Regions from separate parts of the Bradyrhizobium sp. 172 genome, predicted to be linked through region 1. Evidence: predicted binding sites of a transcription regulator. Region 1 holds the regulator's gene; each other region holds the start of a gene.
The links. The regulator LexA, encoded in region 1, represses DNA repair genes until DNA is damaged. The targets are predictions, from matches to a motif close to TGTTCNNNNTGTGTTCNG.
Positions count from the first base shown of each region.

Region 1 (5,891 bases):
TGGCGCCCCGGACGGGTTAGGCGATCAGGGAAGGCTTCAAATTCTCGGGAGGATAACAATGAACGAAGCACCCCGCATCCAACCGGAAAGGAACGTCGAGCTCGGCGCTAGCACCGAGCCGTTCCAGAATCTGCATGAATTCATCCGGAAAGCCCGCGCCAACCTCAACCAGAATGCATGGGACTATATCGTCGGCGCGGCCGAGACCGAGACCACGATGCGTCGCAACCGCATGGCGCTGGACGAGATCGCTTTCCGCCCGCGCGTGCTGCGCGATGTTCGCAAGGTTACAGGTTCGGTCGAACAGTTCGGCCGCAAGATGCGCCTGCCCGTGGTCCTCGCCCCGGTCGGCGCGCTCGAGATCTTCGATCCGGATGGTGCGGCGAGCGTGGCACGCGCCTGCGGCACTTTCGGTGCGGCGCACATGCTCAGTTCGGTGTCCGAGCCCGGCCTAGAAAAGACCGCCGAAGCTGCGTCCGACGCGCTGCGGCTCTACCAGCTCTATGTGCGCGGCGATGACGCCTTCGTCGCCGACGTCGTCAGCCGGGCCGAGAAGAACGCCTACGCCGCCTTCTGCCTGACCGTCGACACCGCCCACTACAGCCGCCGCGAACGTGACATCGCCAAGCGCTACGTTCGCGAGAGCCGCTTGCGCGCCACCGGGGGCGATTACCAGAAGGGTCTGGAGTGGCGGACGGTGAAGATGATCAAGGACAAGTTCAAGATCCCGCTGATCCTCAAGGGCATCGCGACGCCAGAGGACGCGCTGATCGCGATCGATCACGGCGTCGAATGGATCTACGTCTCCAACCATGGCGGCCGTCAGCTCGATCACGGTCGCGGCGCCATGCACGTGCTGCCCGAGATCGTCGACGCCGTGAACGGCCGCGCCAAGATCATGGTCGATGGCGGTGTCTGTCGCGGCACCGACATCGTCAAGGCGATCGCGGCGGGCGCCGACCTCGTCGGCATCGGCCGGCTGCAATGCTGGGCGCTGGCGGCGGCCGGCGAAGCCGGCGTGGCGCGCATGCTGGAACTGCTCGAGGACGAAGTGCTGCGCTGCCTCGGCCTCTTGGGTGCGACCTCGTTCGCCGAGGTCAACAAATCCTGCCTGCACCAGGCGACCGCAACCAACGCGCCGAGTGTGTTCAGCGCGTTTCCGCTGTTCGACCACGAGCCGTATCGATACTGAGTGAAAGGACGCAGGTGACATCGCTCTCTCCCGGCAGCGCGGATGCGCTCCTGTTCGATCTCGGCCGCGTCGTGCTCGATATCGATTTCTCCAAGGCGATCGCCTGCTGGGCGGGACATGCCGGCTGCAAGCCCGAAGCCATCGTCGCGCGCTATGTGCGGGACAGCGAAGCCTATCGGTTGCACGAGATGGGGAAGATCAGCGATGAGGACTATTTCGCCTCATTGCGAGCCTCGCTCGGAATCGGCATTTCGGATGCGCAGTTCCTGGAAGGCTGGAACGCGATTTTCGCCGGCGAAATGCCTGACATCGCCGAGCTGCTGCCGCGCGCAGCGAAACAGATGCCGCTCTATGCTTTCTCCAACACCAACCGGCCGCACGTGGACCATTTCTCGAGGGAATATGCCGACCTCCTCGGCCATTTCCGCGAGCTGTATTTGTCGTCCAGCATCGGCCTGCGCAAACCGGATGCGGAGGCCTTCGACCACGTCGTTGCGGCGATCGGCGTGCCCGCCGGGCGCATCGTGTTCTTCGACGATCTTGCCGAAAACATCGAGGGAGCGCGCGCGCGCGGCTTGACGGCGGTGCATGTGACCTCGCCGCGTGACGTCGGGAACGCATTGAAGGCATTGGGCATTTGACGACGGTCCGTTGTCGCGAAACCCACGACGGCACGGCCCGACGGACCAATTTTGAAAAATTGAGGAACCGGATCACTTTGTACATTTTTATACAGAGTTCCGGGAACGGAATACCGCCTTCCGGACTCTTAGAGTCCGTTGGGACTTCTACGGACGGATGCATCATCGTGCTGGGCAAAACCTACCTCACCAAGCAGGCCTCTCTTCTTCTTGAATTCGCGAGGACAACTTCAGATTCGGACCTTTCCGCCAAGCTTGTGAGCAAGGCCGCCGACCTGAAATCCCAAGCCGACCCGCTGCCCGACAAGGATCAGGGATCCAAGGCGCCCGACGTAACTCCCGGGCAGGCAGGGAGCTGATCGATTCAGGCCATGGCGCGTTCTCGCCTTGCCATGATTTTCGTCGCTTCCATGACCACTCTCCTGCCGATCTGTGACCTCCTTCGGATCATGCCGCGACGCGCTTGATCCTGCCTTCCGGAACAATGTGAAGGGGCGGGATGACTGTGCCTGCTCAGCCGCTTTTGCCTCTGCGCCTGCGCTCGGCTAGAAGACGTGCGGAACATTCGCCCGAACGTGCCGAGCAGGAGTTTTCGCCGTGGCCTTGATGCCGGTTTCTGACGCGCTTGCCGCGGTGCTGGCGGGTGCAGAGCCGCTGCCGGAAGAAATGATTTCCCTCGACGAGGCCTACCATCGCGTGCTCGCGCGTGACGTCGTGGCGCGGCGCACGCAGCCGCCGCAAGCGATGTCGGCGATGGACGGCTACGCGGTGCGCGCGGCCGACGCCGCGACGATCGATTCGGAGCTCACCGTCATCGGCGAAGTCGCAGCGGGCCGACCGTTCGAGGGGACGGTCGGAGCCGGCGAGGCCGTGCGGATCTTCACCGGCGGCGTCATTCCCTTTGGCGCGGACGCCGTCGTGATCCAGGAGGACACGGTCGCCGCCGGCAAGCGCATCACGATCAAGGAAGCCGCGATCGCCGGCCGGCACATCCGCCCCGCCGGCGTCGATTTCCGCGAGGGCGACGTGCTCCTGCGCAAGGGAAGCCGTCTGACCGAGCGAGACCTCGCGCTCGCCGCCGGGATGAATCATCCGCACCTTGCCGTTGTCAGGCGTCCGAAGGTCGCGATTCTCGCCACCGGCGACGAGCTGGTGATGCCGGGCACCACGCCCGGCCACGGCCAGATCGTCTATTCCAACGGCTACGCCCTGCACGCGCTCGCCCGCAGCGAGGGCGCCGAGACCATCGACCTCGGTATTGCCGCCGACACGCTCGAGGCCACCACCGCCGGCATCCGCCGCGCCCGCGAGAGCGGCGCCGACGTCCTGATCACGACCGGCGGCGCATCGGTCGGCGACCACGATCTGGTCCAGCAGGCACTGCGGGACGAAGGCATCGCGATGGCGTTCTGGAAGATCGCGATGCGGCCAGGCAAGCCGATGATGCACGGGCGACTCGGCGCAATGGGTGTGATCGGCCTGCCGGGCAATCCCGTATCGTCCTACGTGTGCGCTTTCCTGTTCATGGTGCCGCTGATTCGCGCCCTGTCGGGCCGTTCAGTGATTCACCATCGCCGTGAACGCGCCGTGCTCGGCCGCGACGTCGGCGCCAACGACCAGCGCGAGGACTATCTGCGCGCGCATCTTGAGGAGCGTGACGATGGCACACGCGTCGTTGTTCCCGTCAATCATCAGGACTCTTCGCTGCTTGCGAATCTCGCTGCAGCACAGGTACTTCTCGTCCGCGCACCATTCGCGCCGAAGGCCGAAGCCGGCACGGCTTGCGAAGTGTTGCGGCTCCCCGTCTGAGCGCCCCCGCAACGCGCGTTCCGCGCACTTTGCTCTGTTCACGGTAAATTAAGCAGTTGCGGAACATGTATCGAACATATAGTGTCTGTTCATGATTTGTTTCGAGCATGCAGCGGCTTATGGCCGAATTCAGCGTCTCGGAATCGGACGACATCAACCGGGGGACTTTGGTCGAGATGTTAACGCGCAAACAATACGAGCTTCTGCGGTTCATCAGTGAACGTCTGAAGGAAAGCGGCGTGCCGCCCTCCTTCGACGAGATGAAGGATGCGCTCGATCTGCGCTCGAAGTCGGGCATCCATCGCCTGATCACGGCGCTCGAGGAGCGTGGCTTCATCCGACGCCTGCCCAACCGCGCCCGTGCGATTGAAGTCATCAAGCTGCCGGAGCTCCAGGCAGCCGCTGGCAGCCGCCGCGGCTTCACGCCGAGCGTCATCGAGGGCAATCTCGGCAAGGTGCGTGCGAGCGCGAGCCTGCCCGCTGACGAGGGCGAACGTCCCGTCGCGGTGCCGGTGATGGGCCGCATCGCGGCCGGCACGCCGATCGAGGCGTTGCAGACCCGCAGCCATACTATCAGCGTACCGCCTGACATGCTCGGCTCGGGCGAGCATTACGCGCTGGAAGTGCGCGGCGACTCGATGGTCGAAGCCGGCATTCTCGACGGCGACATGGCCCTGATCCAGCGCAACGAGAGCGCCGATACCGGCGACATCGTGGTGGCGCTGATCGACGACGAGGAAGCGACGCTGAAGCGCTTCCGCCGTCGCGGCGCCTCGATCGCGCTCGAGCCCGCCAACGCGGCCTATGAGGTCCGCATCCTGCCGCCCAACCGGGTGAAGATTCAGGGCAAGCTGATCGGGCTTTACCGGAAGTACTGATACCGGGAGTCCTTTCTATCGGCAGTACTTCATATCGGAAGCACTTCATGCCGGAGGTGCTTGGCGCCTCGCGCGCTTCCGATCGGCATCGCCGGTCAGAGATTGGAGCGGATCATCGTCCGCTCCGGCTGGATAGCCTTTCTGGTTCTGCACAGACTATCCGGCCCCTCCTCCAACGCTGGCTCCTCGCCACGCCGACGAAGCAGCACCGCTTCAAGCAGCACCGCTTCGCGGCTCGGTTGTTCGAGGAAACAGCGACCAGCGGTCAAGTTCGGCCGTTGCAGCCAAGTTGGCAATGTTCGCGTACGCGCCTCCCGAATGCATCGCGGCGAGCTTTGTTCCTATTGAATTCGGGAAAGATAATGTGATCGCGGCTTGCGGAAGCCAGCCGCAGATTTGCCCACAACCAAGCACAGCGTTCGTGCTTCCACTCTGATAGAGGCCTGCGCCTCGATAAGAGACGCGGGTTGCTATCCCAGCATGAGGAGCACCCGATGTGTGACTACAGCCTACATGCCGTCGCGTCGCGCCCCGCCGAAGTCGGCGAGACGATCGTCACGACAAGCTTCCGCGGCACCTCGACGCGCGGCTTCGCCTCTGCAGCCGATCCGTCCGTCGCCGTCTGCCTGCTGCCGGGGACGGAGCTCGCCTTCGCCGACGACGTCCGCTACGACAATCGCTGGATCTGGACGCGCACCATCAATTCCCGCGTCGGCAAGTTCGGCAAGATCGATCCGCACGTTCCCGACCGCCATCATGATGCGATCGAATTCCCCGACGGCAAATACGTGCTGGTGACGCAGCTCGTCGAAGGCCAGCGCGCGACGGTGCTGCAACTGCCGGTGACTCAGTCGGTCACCGAGCGCGAGCACAAGGCGCAGATCACCGCCGACAGGCAGCCGACCGTCACGCACCTGCCGATCGGCTGACAGAGCCGCCCTCCGGCTACGAGGTCGGAGGTCAGGATTGAATCGCCATCGCCGGCCGTGGCCGGCGAGATGGTGTGGTTTGCGCCCCGCGAATCCGAACGGACGCACCGAACCACTGCGTTGCTCCGCACCATCAGATCAATCGTCGGCTTGCAGGTCGGTGTCCGCCGGCGTTGCGTCCTTGATGCGAGGCGCGGTCGACTTTGGCGCGAGGCTGCCGTCGAAATCACCCTCGCCGGCGCCGGCCGGCAACCAGGGGCGGCTCGTGCCTCTCGCCCTCACTGCCTGAACCACAAAACCGTCACCACGCTGCGTCAGCGCCAGCGCGCTCTGGCTGGCGAGCCGCTGCCGATCGACCACCATCGCCGCGCAATCGGGCGGCGCGGGACGAGTCGTCACCACCAGGGCGGCCCGACTGCAATCGTCTGCGAGAGCGTCGACG
Region 1 is NZ_CP064701.1:3,787,385-3,793,275, reverse strand. It holds gene IVB07_RS18310 (alpha-hydroxy acid oxidase) at 59-1,192, shown strand; gene IVB07_RS18305 (HAD family phosphatase) at 1,207-1,833, shown strand; gene IVB07_RS18300 (hypothetical protein) at 2,001-2,192, shown strand; gene glp (gephyrin-like molybdotransferase Glp) at 2,431-3,642, shown strand; gene lexA (transcriptional repressor LexA) at 3,819-4,520, shown strand; gene IVB07_RS18285 (hypothetical protein) at 5,015-5,449, shown strand; partial or broken gene IVB07_RS18280 (ComEC/Rec2 family competence protein) at 5,588-5,891, opposite strand, start outside.

Region 2 (5,891 bases), 2.2 Mb from region 1:
CGGAGGATGTGGCGGAAGCCGGCATCGGCGTAGGGCGAGCGCGCATAGCGGAAGACGGCCGCACGATCCCGGCCGCTGGTCGAGACGGACTGGATGAACTGGGTGGTTTCCTCGATCCAGCCGGTTTCCAGCACGGCGCCCGCGGGCAGGAACATCAGCCAGGACGAACGGGCCTGGAGTGCGCCGGCGGCGAGCGCGGCGCCTTGAGTGGATCCTTCGAAGCCGATGAAACGGCAGCCCGCGACGTCGGCAACGCGCTCGATGACGCCATTGCGGGTGCCGTCGACCAGGAGCACTTCCCGGATGACGCCTGCGGCGGCACCGGGTACCAGCGCGGCCAGAGTTGCGACGGCCGTCTGCTCGACGCCTTCGGTCGGAATGATGACGCTCAGCATGATGGAAGCTTCACTGTCCACACTTCGGGAGAAGCGTAGCTCATTATGAGGGCGTCATAAAACATGGCGCTGCCGAGTGCAACTTTCCGGCCGCGCCTCGGCAGACGATGGTAAACCGCTGCAGCCCTCGCATCCAAATATGTCCCGTACGGGGCGGCGATATTGCCGAATGTGTCGCCCCAGCCTGTCCTGTCCGTATTAATCCGGAGGTGAGCCGCAATATTGCGCGGCGCGCCGGCCGTTCGCGATCATGCAAGAGGAGGATGCGATAGCGGACGAGCGCGAGGACGGGAAAACGTGCAACCACGCTGCTGACGAGGGCTTCGAATGAACGCCGGTCAACTCGCTGTTCGCAGCACCGCCGCACAATGTCGTGCAATCATCAGTTCCTCATTCGTTGGAATGACGAAGACATCGACTGCGCTATCGCCATCGTTGATGCGCTCGCGCGCCGCATCATTCGCAGCGGCATCGATGCGCACGCCGAGCCAGTCGAGACGCTCACCGATCGCGCTGCGGATTTCGCTGGCATGCTCGCCGATGCCGCCGGTGAAGACCAGGCAGTCTAGCCCTGCAAGCGTTGTCGCCATCGCCGCCACCTCCTGCGCGGCGCGGAAGGTGAAGAGCTCGACCGCCTCCCGCGCCGCAGCTTCGCGGCTCGCAAGCAGCATGCGCATATCCGACGCGATGCCGGAGACGCCGAGCAGGCCCGATTCGTGGTAGAGCAGGTGCTGGACATCTTCGACCGACATCTTCTCGTGCTGTTGCAGATAGAGCAGCACGCCCGGGTCGAGCCTGCCGCAGCGCGTGCCCATCACCAGCCCGTCGAGCGGCGTCAGTCCCATCGTGGTGTCGATGCTGCGGCCGTCGCGCAAGCCGCACAGGCTCGCGCCGTTGCCGAGATGCGCGATCACAGTGCGCTTCGCCACGAGCTGCGGCGCGATTCGGGCGAGCCGTCCCGCGACATATTCGAACGAGAGGCCATGAAATCCGTAGCGCCGGATGCCGCGCTCTTCATAACGTCGCGGAATGGCGAAGCGGCTGGCGGGCGGCGCAATGCCGTGGTGGAAAGCGGTATCGAAGCAGGCGATCTGCGTCAGGTCGGGCCTGATCGCCGTGATAGTGCGGACCGGAGCCAGGCAGCGCGGCTGGTGCAGGGGCGCCAGCGGCGTCAGCGCTTGCAGCTTTGCGGTGACATCCTCCGTCAGCTCGACCGGAGCGGAATAGTCCGGACCGCCATGGACGACGCGATGGCCGACGGCGCGCAAGCGATGGTCGCCGAAACGATCCTCGATGAAGCCGAGCACGTCGGCGAACAGATGATCGCTGGCCGCATCCGATGCTTCCCTCCGTTTCTCGAACAGGTCTTCGCCCGCGGGACTCTTCACGACGAGCCGCGGCTTCGTCTCGTGCTCGTCAAGCAGGCCCTTGCAGAGCAGGGCGGGCTCGGCCGCCGAGATATCGAACAGGCCGAATTTGATGCTCGACGATCCCGAGTTGAGAACGAGAACCGTGTTCGACATGGCTCCCCTCAGTCGCCTGCCTCTGCCGGCGTGTTGCCGCCGGCGCTGTTCTGCCAGACCCATTCCTGGATTTCCGGCATGTCCTCGCCGTATTCGCGCACATAGCGCGAATGCTCGATCAGCTTGTCGCGGAATTGCTGCTTCACCTGCGCCGCCCTGGTCGCGAGCCCCGGCACGCGCTCGATCGCCTCGATCGCGAGGTGATAGCGGTCGAGCTCGTTGAGCACGACCATGTCGAACGGCGTCGTCGTGGTGCCTTCCTCGGCAAAGCCGCGGACGTGCATGCCGGCGTGGTTGGTGCGATTATAGGTCAACCGGTGGATCAGATAAGGATAGCCGTGATAGGCGAAGATCACCGGCTTGTCGCGCGTGAACAGGCCGTCGAAGTCGCGGTCGGACAAGCCGTGCGGGTGCTGCTCCCTGGGTTGCAGCGTCATGAGGTCGACGACGTTGACGACGCGGATCTTCAGCTCGGGCAGCGCCTTGCGCAGCAGGTCGACGGCAGCGAGCGTTTCCAGTGTCGGCACGTCGCCGGCGCAGGCCATCACGACATCGGGCTCGCCATTCGCATCTTCCGTGCCGGCCCAGCTCCAGATGCCGATGCCGGCGGCGCAATGCGTGGCTGCCTCCTGCATCGACAGCCATTGCGGCGCCGGCTGCTTGCCAGCGACGATGACGTTGATGCGGTCATAGGTGCGCAGGCAGTGATCGGCGATCCACAGCAGCGTGTTGGCATCCGGCGGGAAGTAGATGCGGACGATGTCGGCCTTCTTGTTGGCGACGAGATCGACGAAACCGGGATCCTGATGGCTGAAGCCGTTGTGGTCCTGACGCCAGACATGCGAGGTGAGCAGATAGTTGAGCGAGGCGATCGGTCGCCGCCACGGCAGATGCCGGGTCACCTTCAGCCATTTGGCGTGCTGGTTGAACATGGAATCCACGATGTGGATGAACGCCTCGTAGCAGGAGAAGAAGCCGTGCCGGCCCGTGAGCAGGTAACCCTCTAACCAGCCCTGGCAGAGATGCTCGCTCAGGACTTCCATCACGCGTCCGTCCTGGGCGAGATGCACGTCGTAAGGTTTTGTCGGCTCCATCCAGACGCGTTCGGTGGCCTCGAACACCGCATCGAGCCGGTTCGACGCAGTCTCGTCCGGGCCCATGATGCGGAAGTTGCGGGCATCGGCGTTGAGGCGGATGACGTCGCGCAGGAATTTCCCGAGCTCGCGGGTTGCCTCCGCCACGACGCCGCCCGGCTGCGCTACTTCGACGGCGAAACTGCGGAAGTCCGGCAGCTTCAGCTCCTTCTTCAGAAGGCCGCCATTGGCGTGCGGATTGGCGCCCATGCGGCGATTGGCTTCGGGCGCGAGCGCCTGGAGCTCGGCAATGAGCGCGCCGTTCGCGTCGAACAGCTTTTCCGGCTCGTAGCTGCGCATCCAGTCTTCGAGAATCTTCAGATGCGCCGGGTTCTCGCGACAGTTCGCGACGGGCACCTGATGCGCCCGCCAAAAGCCCTCCACCTTCTTGCCGTCGACTTCCTTGGGGCCGGTCCAGCCCTTCGGGCTGCGCAGCACGATCATCGGCCAGCGCGGGCGTTCGACGCTCTTGCGGCCGTCGCGGGCGTGCTGCTGGATCGACCGGATGCTGACGAGCGCGACGTCGAGCGCGTCTGCCATGGCCCGGTGCATCAATTTGGGATCGTCGCCCTCGACGAACAGCGGCTCGTGGCCGAGCCCGCGGAAGAGATCGCGGATCTCGTCGTCGCGCATCCGGCCGAGCACGGTCGGATTGGCAATCTTGTAACCGTTGAGATGCAGGATCGGCAGCACCGCGCCGTCATGCGCAGGATTGAGGAATTTGTTGGAGTGCCAGGACGCGGCGAGCGGGCCGGTCTCGGCCTCGCCGTCACCGACGACACAGGCGACGATCAGGTCGGGATTGTCGAAGGCCGCGCCATAGGCATGCACCAGCGCGTAACCGAGCTCACCGCCTTCGTGGATCGAGCCCGGCGTTTCCGGCGCCGCGTGACTCGGGATGCCGCCGGGGAAGGAGAATTGCCTGAACAGCTTGCGCAACCCCTCGGTATCGCGCGCGATATCGGGATAGAGCTCGCTGTAGCTGCCTTCGAGATAGGTGTTGGCGACCATGCCGGGGCCGCCGTGCCCGGGACCGCAGACATAGATCACGTTCAGGTCCAGCGCGCGGATGACGCGGTTGAGATGGGCATAAATGAAGTTCAAACCGGGCGTCGTGCCCCAATGGCCGAGCAAACGCGGCTTGATGTGCTCGGGCCGTAAGGGCTCGCGCAGCAGCGGATTGTCGAGGAGATAGATTTGCCCGACGGAGAGATAGTTCGCGGCGCGCCAATAGCGGTCGAGCAGTTCGAGGTTGCTGCTCGCTGCGGCCAATTGTTGTTGATTTGTCATGTTCTTGCCGACCTTCACCCAACGATCGTCATCAACCATGTTCCGCGACGATCGATCCCTCCCGTGATCAAACGGAATCGTGGTCACGCTGGTGTTGCGTGAAATCAAAAACCCCCGCCCGAAATTTGGGCAGCTCTACTGTGCATGGGGTTGTTTTCACGTTTTTTGTTTGTGTTCTTGATTTGTTCCTTTGACATGCTATCTTGGCTTCATGAGTCCAGCATCCTCTCATGCTCTCAAGCACCCGCCGGTCACGGCGCCCTCCGAGCCGGCGGGTGCGCCTTCTGACTTCCCTGAGCTGGCGGTCGCCATCGACCGCCAGCGCAGGCGAGGCCGGGGCGCGCAGTCCAACGCCAGCGGCCGGTTTGAGGCCGAGGCGCGCGTCGCATTCGACGATGGCTGGCAGAGCCTTGAAGAACTGCCCCCGTTCAAGACCACGGTCGGGATCGACACCTCGCGCAAGGTGATCACCCGCAACGAATCTCCCGACATCGGCTTCGATCGTTCGATCAATCCCTACCGCGGTTGCGAGCACGGCTGCGTCTATTGCTTCGCGCGGCCGACGCATGCCTATCTCGGCCTGTCGCCGGGGCTCGACTTTGAGTCGAAGCTGTTCGTGAAGCCCGAGGCGCCGGCGTTGCTCGAGAAGGAGCTTGCGGCGCCGGGCTACGAGCCGCGGATGATCGCGATCGGCACCAACACCGATCCCTATCAGCCGATCGAGCGCGAGCGCAAAATCATGCGCGGCATTCTGGAGGTGCTGGAGCGCGCCGGCCATCCCGTCGGGATCGTCACCAAGTCGGCGCTGGTCGTGCGCGACATCGACATTCTCGCGCGAATGGCCAAACGCAACCTCGCCAAGGTCGGGATCTCCGTGACCTCGCTCGATCCGAAACTAGCGCGCACCATGGAGCCGCGGGCGTCCACGCCGCCGAAGCGGCTGGAGGCACTGAAGCAGCTTTCCGAGGCTGGCATTCCGACCACCGTCATGGTCGCGCCCGTGATCCCCGCGCTGAACGATTCCGAGATCGAGCGCATCCTGGATGCCGCCGCCCATGCCGGCGTCAAGGAGGCCTCCTACGTGTTGCTGCGGTTGCCGCTCGAGGTGCGCGATCTCTTTCGGGAATGGCTGATGGCGAACTATCCGGACCGGTATCGCCACGTCTTCACGCTGATCCGCGACATGCGCGGCGGCCGTGACTACGATGCGAAATGGGGCGAGCGCATGAAGGGCACCGGCCCGATGGCCTGGACCATCGGCCGCCGCTTCGAGATCGCTTGCGACAGGGTCGGGCTGAACAAACGGCGCGCCAAGCTGACGACGGATCATTTTGCCAAGCCGAAGCGGAACGGCGATCAGCTCAGCCTGTTCTGAGGGACGAAGTGAGAGAGGCGTCTATGAGTAAGGAACCGCCAGCTCCTATCCCGCGGCTGACCGTCATCACGCTGGGCGTGAACGACATCCGCGCCAGCATTGCCTTTTACGACGCGCTCGGTTTCTCGCGCCGGCTCAAGGTAACCGGCGAGACCGTTGCGTTCTATGACACCGG
Region 2 is NZ_CP064701.1:5,976,148-5,982,038, reverse strand. It holds gene IVB07_RS28745 (glycosyl transferase) at 1-395, opposite strand, end outside; gene IVB07_RS28740 (acetate/propionate family kinase) at 734-1,918, opposite strand; gene IVB07_RS28735 (phosphoketolase family protein) at 1,927-4,341, opposite strand; gene IVB07_RS28730 (PA0069 family radical SAM protein) at 4,553-5,716, shown strand; gene IVB07_RS28725 (VOC family protein) at 5,740-5,891, shown strand, end outside.
Region 2: IVB07_RS28730 (PA0069 family radical SAM protein) is a predicted target of LexA. The motif match lies at 4,514-4,531, and genes of this name have one in related genera.

Region 3 (5,891 bases), 3.1 Mb from region 1:
TGTCGCTATAGCGGCCGAACGCCCCAACCATCTGGATCGCCGTGGAGGCCAGCGCACCCGCAGCCAGCAGGGCCATCAAGGTCAGAAGGAGCGAACTTACCGATTTCTTAAACATTGCCATGGTGTCGGGGGCCTGGGTCGGGGGCCTATTCTTTCGAGCGCCACCTTGCCCGCGACATGCCAATGTTCCGTTAAGGTTTTAATCGAATGGGCGTGAGTTTCCGGCCCGACGAGCCTCAGCGCAGTCCCGGATATCACGCAACCTTGGTGAAATCCGGCGGGCGGCGTTCCGCGAACGCCGTGAAGGCCTCGCGCGCCTCAGCGGTGCGCAGGCGCAGCCCGAACTGCTCGCCTTCGGCATTCATCTGCGCGACCAGCGTCTCGCCGTTGCGCATCAGCTTCTTGGTGGCGGTGAGTGCGCCGGCCGGCTGACGGGCAAGACGCTGCGCCAGCGCGAGCGCCTCGGCATCGAGCTTGTCGAGCGGCACGACGCGGTTGGCGAGCCCCCATTCCAGCGCGGATTTGGCCGGCACCGTCTCGCCCAGCGCGAACATCTCGTAGGCCCGCGCATAGCCGATGCGCGCCGGCATCAGCAGGCTGGAAGCTGCTTCCGGCACCAGTGCGAGGCTGACGAAGGGCGTCGACAATTGCGCGTTGGCGGCAAGCACGACGAGGTCGCAATGCAGCAGCATCGTGGTGCCGACGCCGACGGCGCGGCCCTGCACCGCGGCCACCAAGGGCCGGGAGCAGCGCGCCAGCGACTGGATGAAGCGCACGACGTTGCGGCTTCCTTCCGACTTGCCCGCCGCGACCGCCGCGAACTCGCCGACATCGTTGCCGGCGGTAAACATGTCGCCTTCGCCGCGGATCAGGATCACGCGGACCGACGGATCGTGCTCGGCTGATTCGATGGCATCGGCGAGCTTGCCGTACATCGCATCCGTCAGCGCATTCTTCTTGTCGGGGCGTGCCAGCGTGAGCGTGAGAATTCCGCCGTCGTTCCGGATCCGGACGTGCTCGGTCATGGGTCTCTCCTCTATTCCTATGGATCTCTAGAAAGCTCTGTTGAAAGCTGTCTTGGAAACTTGTCCTGAATGCTGGTCAGCCAGCGCGCGACGATATCGATCTCCGCACTGGTGAATCCGTCCGTCAACGCCGCGTTGACCCGTGCCGCGCTGGCCTTCGCCTGCGCCAGTGCCGTCCGCCCCTTCGGCGTCAGCCAGACGCGCCAGGCGCGACCATCCTCGTGATCCGCGCGCCGCTCGACCAGTTTAGCCGCCGCCGTACGGTCGACCAGCCCCGAGATGCCGGCCGGCCCCATGTCGAGCGCCGCGCCCACCTCACCCATCAGGACGCCGTTCTGCTTGCCGAGGATGAACAGCAGCCCCGCTTGCGCCGGCGTGACCTCGCTCGAAGGCTGCGCCGCCATCCAGCGCTGCACGCGCCGCTGCGCCACGCTCAACAGGTAGATCAACCGATGGTGTCTCGCGCCCTCGTCTTTATTTCGCATGCGAAATAGATAATCGAGGCGGATCAGATTGTCAAAGGACGGCAGCTGGACATGTGCCGCGGCAGTCGTCGAGGAACAGGGCCGCCCCGGCGCACCAGGACCTCACCCACCAATCGCAATTAGCCGCCGCCGTCACGCTTGACGGCCGCTTCCCTTTATGTTCTCTATTCGTTCTATTCAATCATAGATTGTCCCGGAGGCCTTTCGTGATGAACAGTATGCGTGGCGAGAACCAGCCGACCCAGCTCATAATTCATAATGACGATGATACGCCGGACCAATTCGTGATGGATCTGCTTCGGCAGGTTTTCGGCAAATCAGACCGTGAAGCGACCGCGCTGATCACCCAGATCGAGCAGAAGGAAAAAGCGGTTTGCGGACCTTACCCGCAATCGGTTGCCGAAGCCCTTTTCAAATCTGCGCAACAATCCATCGAATTGGCCGGCCACCAACTGCAGGTCACGCTAGAGGCGGTCAAGAGTCCTTGCGAACTCTGTGGCAAGCCTGAGGGACAGACCGACGTTCGTATCGGCAGCCGCACGGTCTGGCTGTGCAGCGAATGCATGCGTGCGGCGGATGAGCCCTCGAACGAGCGAGAGGAGAATTTCGACTTTGCATGCGACATTCTCGATTGGCACCTTGCCAGCACTGCGCGCAGCAAACTCGTGACCACGATCCGCCAATTTCCCGGCCACATGCGGGTCGATCTCCAGGCCGCCGTCGACCGGCTCTTCGGCAAGGCCATCCGGCTGGTGGGACTGAACGAGGAGCAGCGCTACGAAACGCTGTCGATTCCACGACTGCTCAAGGAGGGCCGCTATGCGATCGCGATTGCCCCGCTGCAATATTCCGACGTCGACGTAGGCGAGAAGAGCCCGGTCAAGTGTCTGGATAACGGGCTGTGGCTGTGTGAGCAGGATCATCTCCGCTATGCGGTTTTGCTCTGCGCACACCGCGAATACAGTCGCGAGCCCGGAATTCGGATCGAAATCCTGGTACCCTCAGGTTCCGCAGGCGCGGCTCTCGTCCAGCAATGCTTCAGTGAATTGGAAGAAGCCGTACAGGCTGCGCGGACCTATCGCGGCAAGATCCTGTCGCTCGATGCCGATTCCGACTATCGCGGTCGCTCGCGCGGCATCACGGTGCATCGCTTGCCGCAGGTCGCGCGCGACGAGGTGATCCTGCCGGAGCAGACCCTGCGGCTGCTCGATCGCAACGTTCTGACCTTCGTCAACACCCGAGACCAATTGCGCCGGCTGGGTCAATCGACACGCAAAGGCATCTTGCTGTACGGGCCGCCGGGCACTGGCAAGACCCACACGATCCGTTATCTCGCAACGCATTTGCCCGGGCATACGACGCTGATCATCACGGCCGAGCAGATCGGTCTGCTCGGCGCCTATATGAGCCTGGCACGGTTGCTCCAGCCGTCGATGGTGGTGATCGAGGATGTCGATCTCATCGCCCGCGACCGCGATGACATGGGGCCGTGTGAGGAATCCATGCTGAACAAGCTGCTCAACGAGATGGACGGGCTGAAGGAAGACGCCGACATCCTGTTCGTCCTGACCACCAACCGGCCGGAGGACCTCGAGGGAGCTCTCGCGGGTCGCCCCGGCCGCATCGATCAAGCCATCGAAGTGCCGCTGCCAGACGAGACCGGCCGCGGCAAGCTGGTCCGGCTCTACGGCAGGGGATTGCCGCTCGAGGGGGCCGTGATCGCGGAGGCTGCCCGACGCAGCGAGGGCACGAGTTGCGCCTTCATCAAGGAGCTGATGCGGCGGCTGGCGCAAGGAAGCATCGCGCGGGACGGCGGCAACACCGTGATCTCGGCCGATATCGACGAGGCGCTTGACGACATGCTGTTCTCCGGCGGCCGGCTTAACGCGCAGCTGCTCGGCGGCGCGCAGGCAATGGCCACCGGGTGACGCTCCGAAGTGGCGCGCCTGCTACGGCGCGCACATGAAGCTCGACGCCTCCGTCACTGGGCCGCTCTTGTAGTGCGGCCAGGCCGGCCAGCGGCACAGCGGCAGCGCGCGAAGCGTCGCAAACGACGGCGCCTCGACCTTCTGCTCGGTAACTTCCAGATCGCCGGGCGCCCTGCCCTTTTCGACCCAGTCGACCAGCACGCTCAGCATGTCGACATTGGCCGGCGCGCCGGAGCCGACATGGTCGACCCCTGGCGCGGTGTAGAGCCGCGCGAACTCGGCCGTCTCGGCTTTGCCGACCTTGCGTTCGACGTTCTCGAAATAGCGGATGCCGGCATAGGGGCTTTGCGCGTAGTCCGCCATATGTTCGAGCATGATCAGCCGGCCGCCGCGAGCGCGGAAGCGGCTGAGGTCGGGGTCGGTGGAATCCATCAGGCTGGAGACCTCGAGCAGCCGCGCCTTGTGCGCTTCGGGCTTATACGTCGTCACGTCGAGCTTGGGATCGCGCGCGAACACGTATTGGATGCCGCCGGCGCCGTAGATCCAGGCGATGCCATTATTGGGCGCGGGCGGCTGCGCGGGAGGCGCCGTGCCAAGCCACCACGCGACCCAGCCGCCGGTCGGGCCGACCGCCGGCGTGTCCTCGCCCGACACGCCCCAGCCCGGATAATCGTCGAGGCCATTGGCGAGCGCGAACGGGAATTTGTAGGTCGCATGCAAGGTCTCGATCGCCTTGATCTGTGCGTCGGTGAGGCACTGATCGCCCGTCTTGCCGCTCGCGCAACGCAGCGTCTCCACCTTGAAGGCCGCCTTGCAGGAAACGGGATCTTGCACCAGCGCGTCATCGGAGCCGTCGGCCTTGTCGCAAGCGGCCCGCACGGCATCGCCGACTAGCTTCACCTGCGCCGGATTGATCCAGCCATCACCCATGGTCACGAGCCCCGAACGCGTGCCGGCATGCTGCAGGCCGACCCAGTTGATGACGGGCACGCGAGCAAAGATGCCGTCGAAATCATCAGGGTAGCGCTGCGCCATGGTGAGGCCTTCGCGGCCGCCTTCGGACGACCCCATGAAGTACATTTTCTCCGGCGCCTTGCCGTAAGCGCGCTGCATCAGCGCGACGGCGGCATCGCGCACCTTCTTGTAGGCGCGATGGGCGAAATTCTCGAAGGCTTCGTCGTTGAGCGCGAACAGCTGCGGCGGCTCGCCCGGCTTGGACTCGTGACCGGAATCGGTGCCGTAGGTGACGAAGCCGCGCGCGAGCGGCGACGGCTTGTCGAAGGGATAGGCCGGCGGCAGCGCCAGGCCCGTGATCAGCACGCCATTGAATCCGCCGCCGCCATATTGCAGCGAACGGCCGTTCCATTCGACGGGCAAATTGACCTGAAACTTGATCGGCGGCGCCTTGGGATCGGTGGGATCGATGTGGCCGAGCACCTTGCAGAAGCCGGGATTGGCGGGCGTGACGCGCCCCGACGGCGTCGGGCCGCGTTCGGCGACGGCCAGTTGCGACGGCGCCAGCAACGTCGCCGAATCCACCTTCACGGCGTCAGCGCCGCCGACGAGGCCCTTGCAGACAGTGTCCGCATCCTCAGTCAGCGTCACCGCTGAAGCGGAATTCGCGCCCAGCGCGCCCGCTGCGCCCACCAGCAATGCGCACAGCTTCACATGGATTTGCGCCATCGTTTCCCCCTGAGTTTCTGTTCGTTATGTCAGCAGGCCGCATTCAAGGCGCCCTGCGGCCGCTCGTCAATGCAGTGCTAGTGCTCAAACACCAGCCGCGCGCCGACGGTGCCGTCGAGGGCGCGGATCTGCTGGAGCAGCGCGCCTGAATCCTGGCCGCCGAGGTCGGCATCGAGCACGACGTAACCGAGGTCGCCGGAGGTCTCCAGATACTGCGCAGCGATGTTGATGTCGCGCTGGAGGAAGACCTCGTTGAGCCGGCGCAGCATGCCGGGCACGTTGCGATGGACGTGGCTGAAGCGCGCGCCGGAGGGACGCAGATGCAGCTGCACTTCCGGAAAATTCACCGCGCCCGTGGTCGATCCGGTGATGAAAAAGTCGACCAGCTTGCGCGCCACCTCGCCGCCGATGCGCTCCTGCGCCTCCTCGGTCGAGCCGCCGATATGCGGCGTGAGGATGACATTGCCGAGGCCCTGCACCGGGCTGTTGAAGCGGTCCGAATTCGAGGACGGCTCGACCGGAAACACGTCGATGGCGGCACCCGCGAGATGGCCGTCGCGCAGAGCCCCCGCCAGTGCATCGAGATCGACGACGGTGCCGCGGCTGTTGTTGATCAGAAGGGAGCCGGGCTTCATCGCCCGCAGCTCCTTCTCGCCGATCATCCCTGATGTCTCCGGCGTCTCCGGCACGTGCAGGCTGACGACATCGCTCTGCGCGAGCAGCTCCTCCAGCTTCTCGACTGGCTCGGTGTTGCCGTGGCGGAGCTTGTC
Region 3 is NZ_CP064701.1:670,261-676,151, reverse strand. It holds gene IVB07_RS03075 (methyl-accepting chemotaxis protein) at 1-121, opposite strand, end outside; gene IVB07_RS03070 (enoyl-CoA hydratase) at 255-1,025, opposite strand; gene IVB07_RS03065 (MarR family winged helix-turn-helix transcriptional regulator) at 1,043-1,510, opposite strand; gene IVB07_RS03060 (ATP-dependent Clp protease adaptor ClpS) at 1,720-3,438, shown strand; gene IVB07_RS03055 (tannase/feruloyl esterase family alpha/beta hydrolase) at 3,460-5,121, opposite strand; gene serA (phosphoglycerate dehydrogenase) at 5,199-5,891, opposite strand, start outside.
Region 3: IVB07_RS03060 (ATP-dependent Clp protease adaptor ClpS) is a predicted target of LexA. The motif match lies at 1,669-1,686, and genes of this name have one in related genera.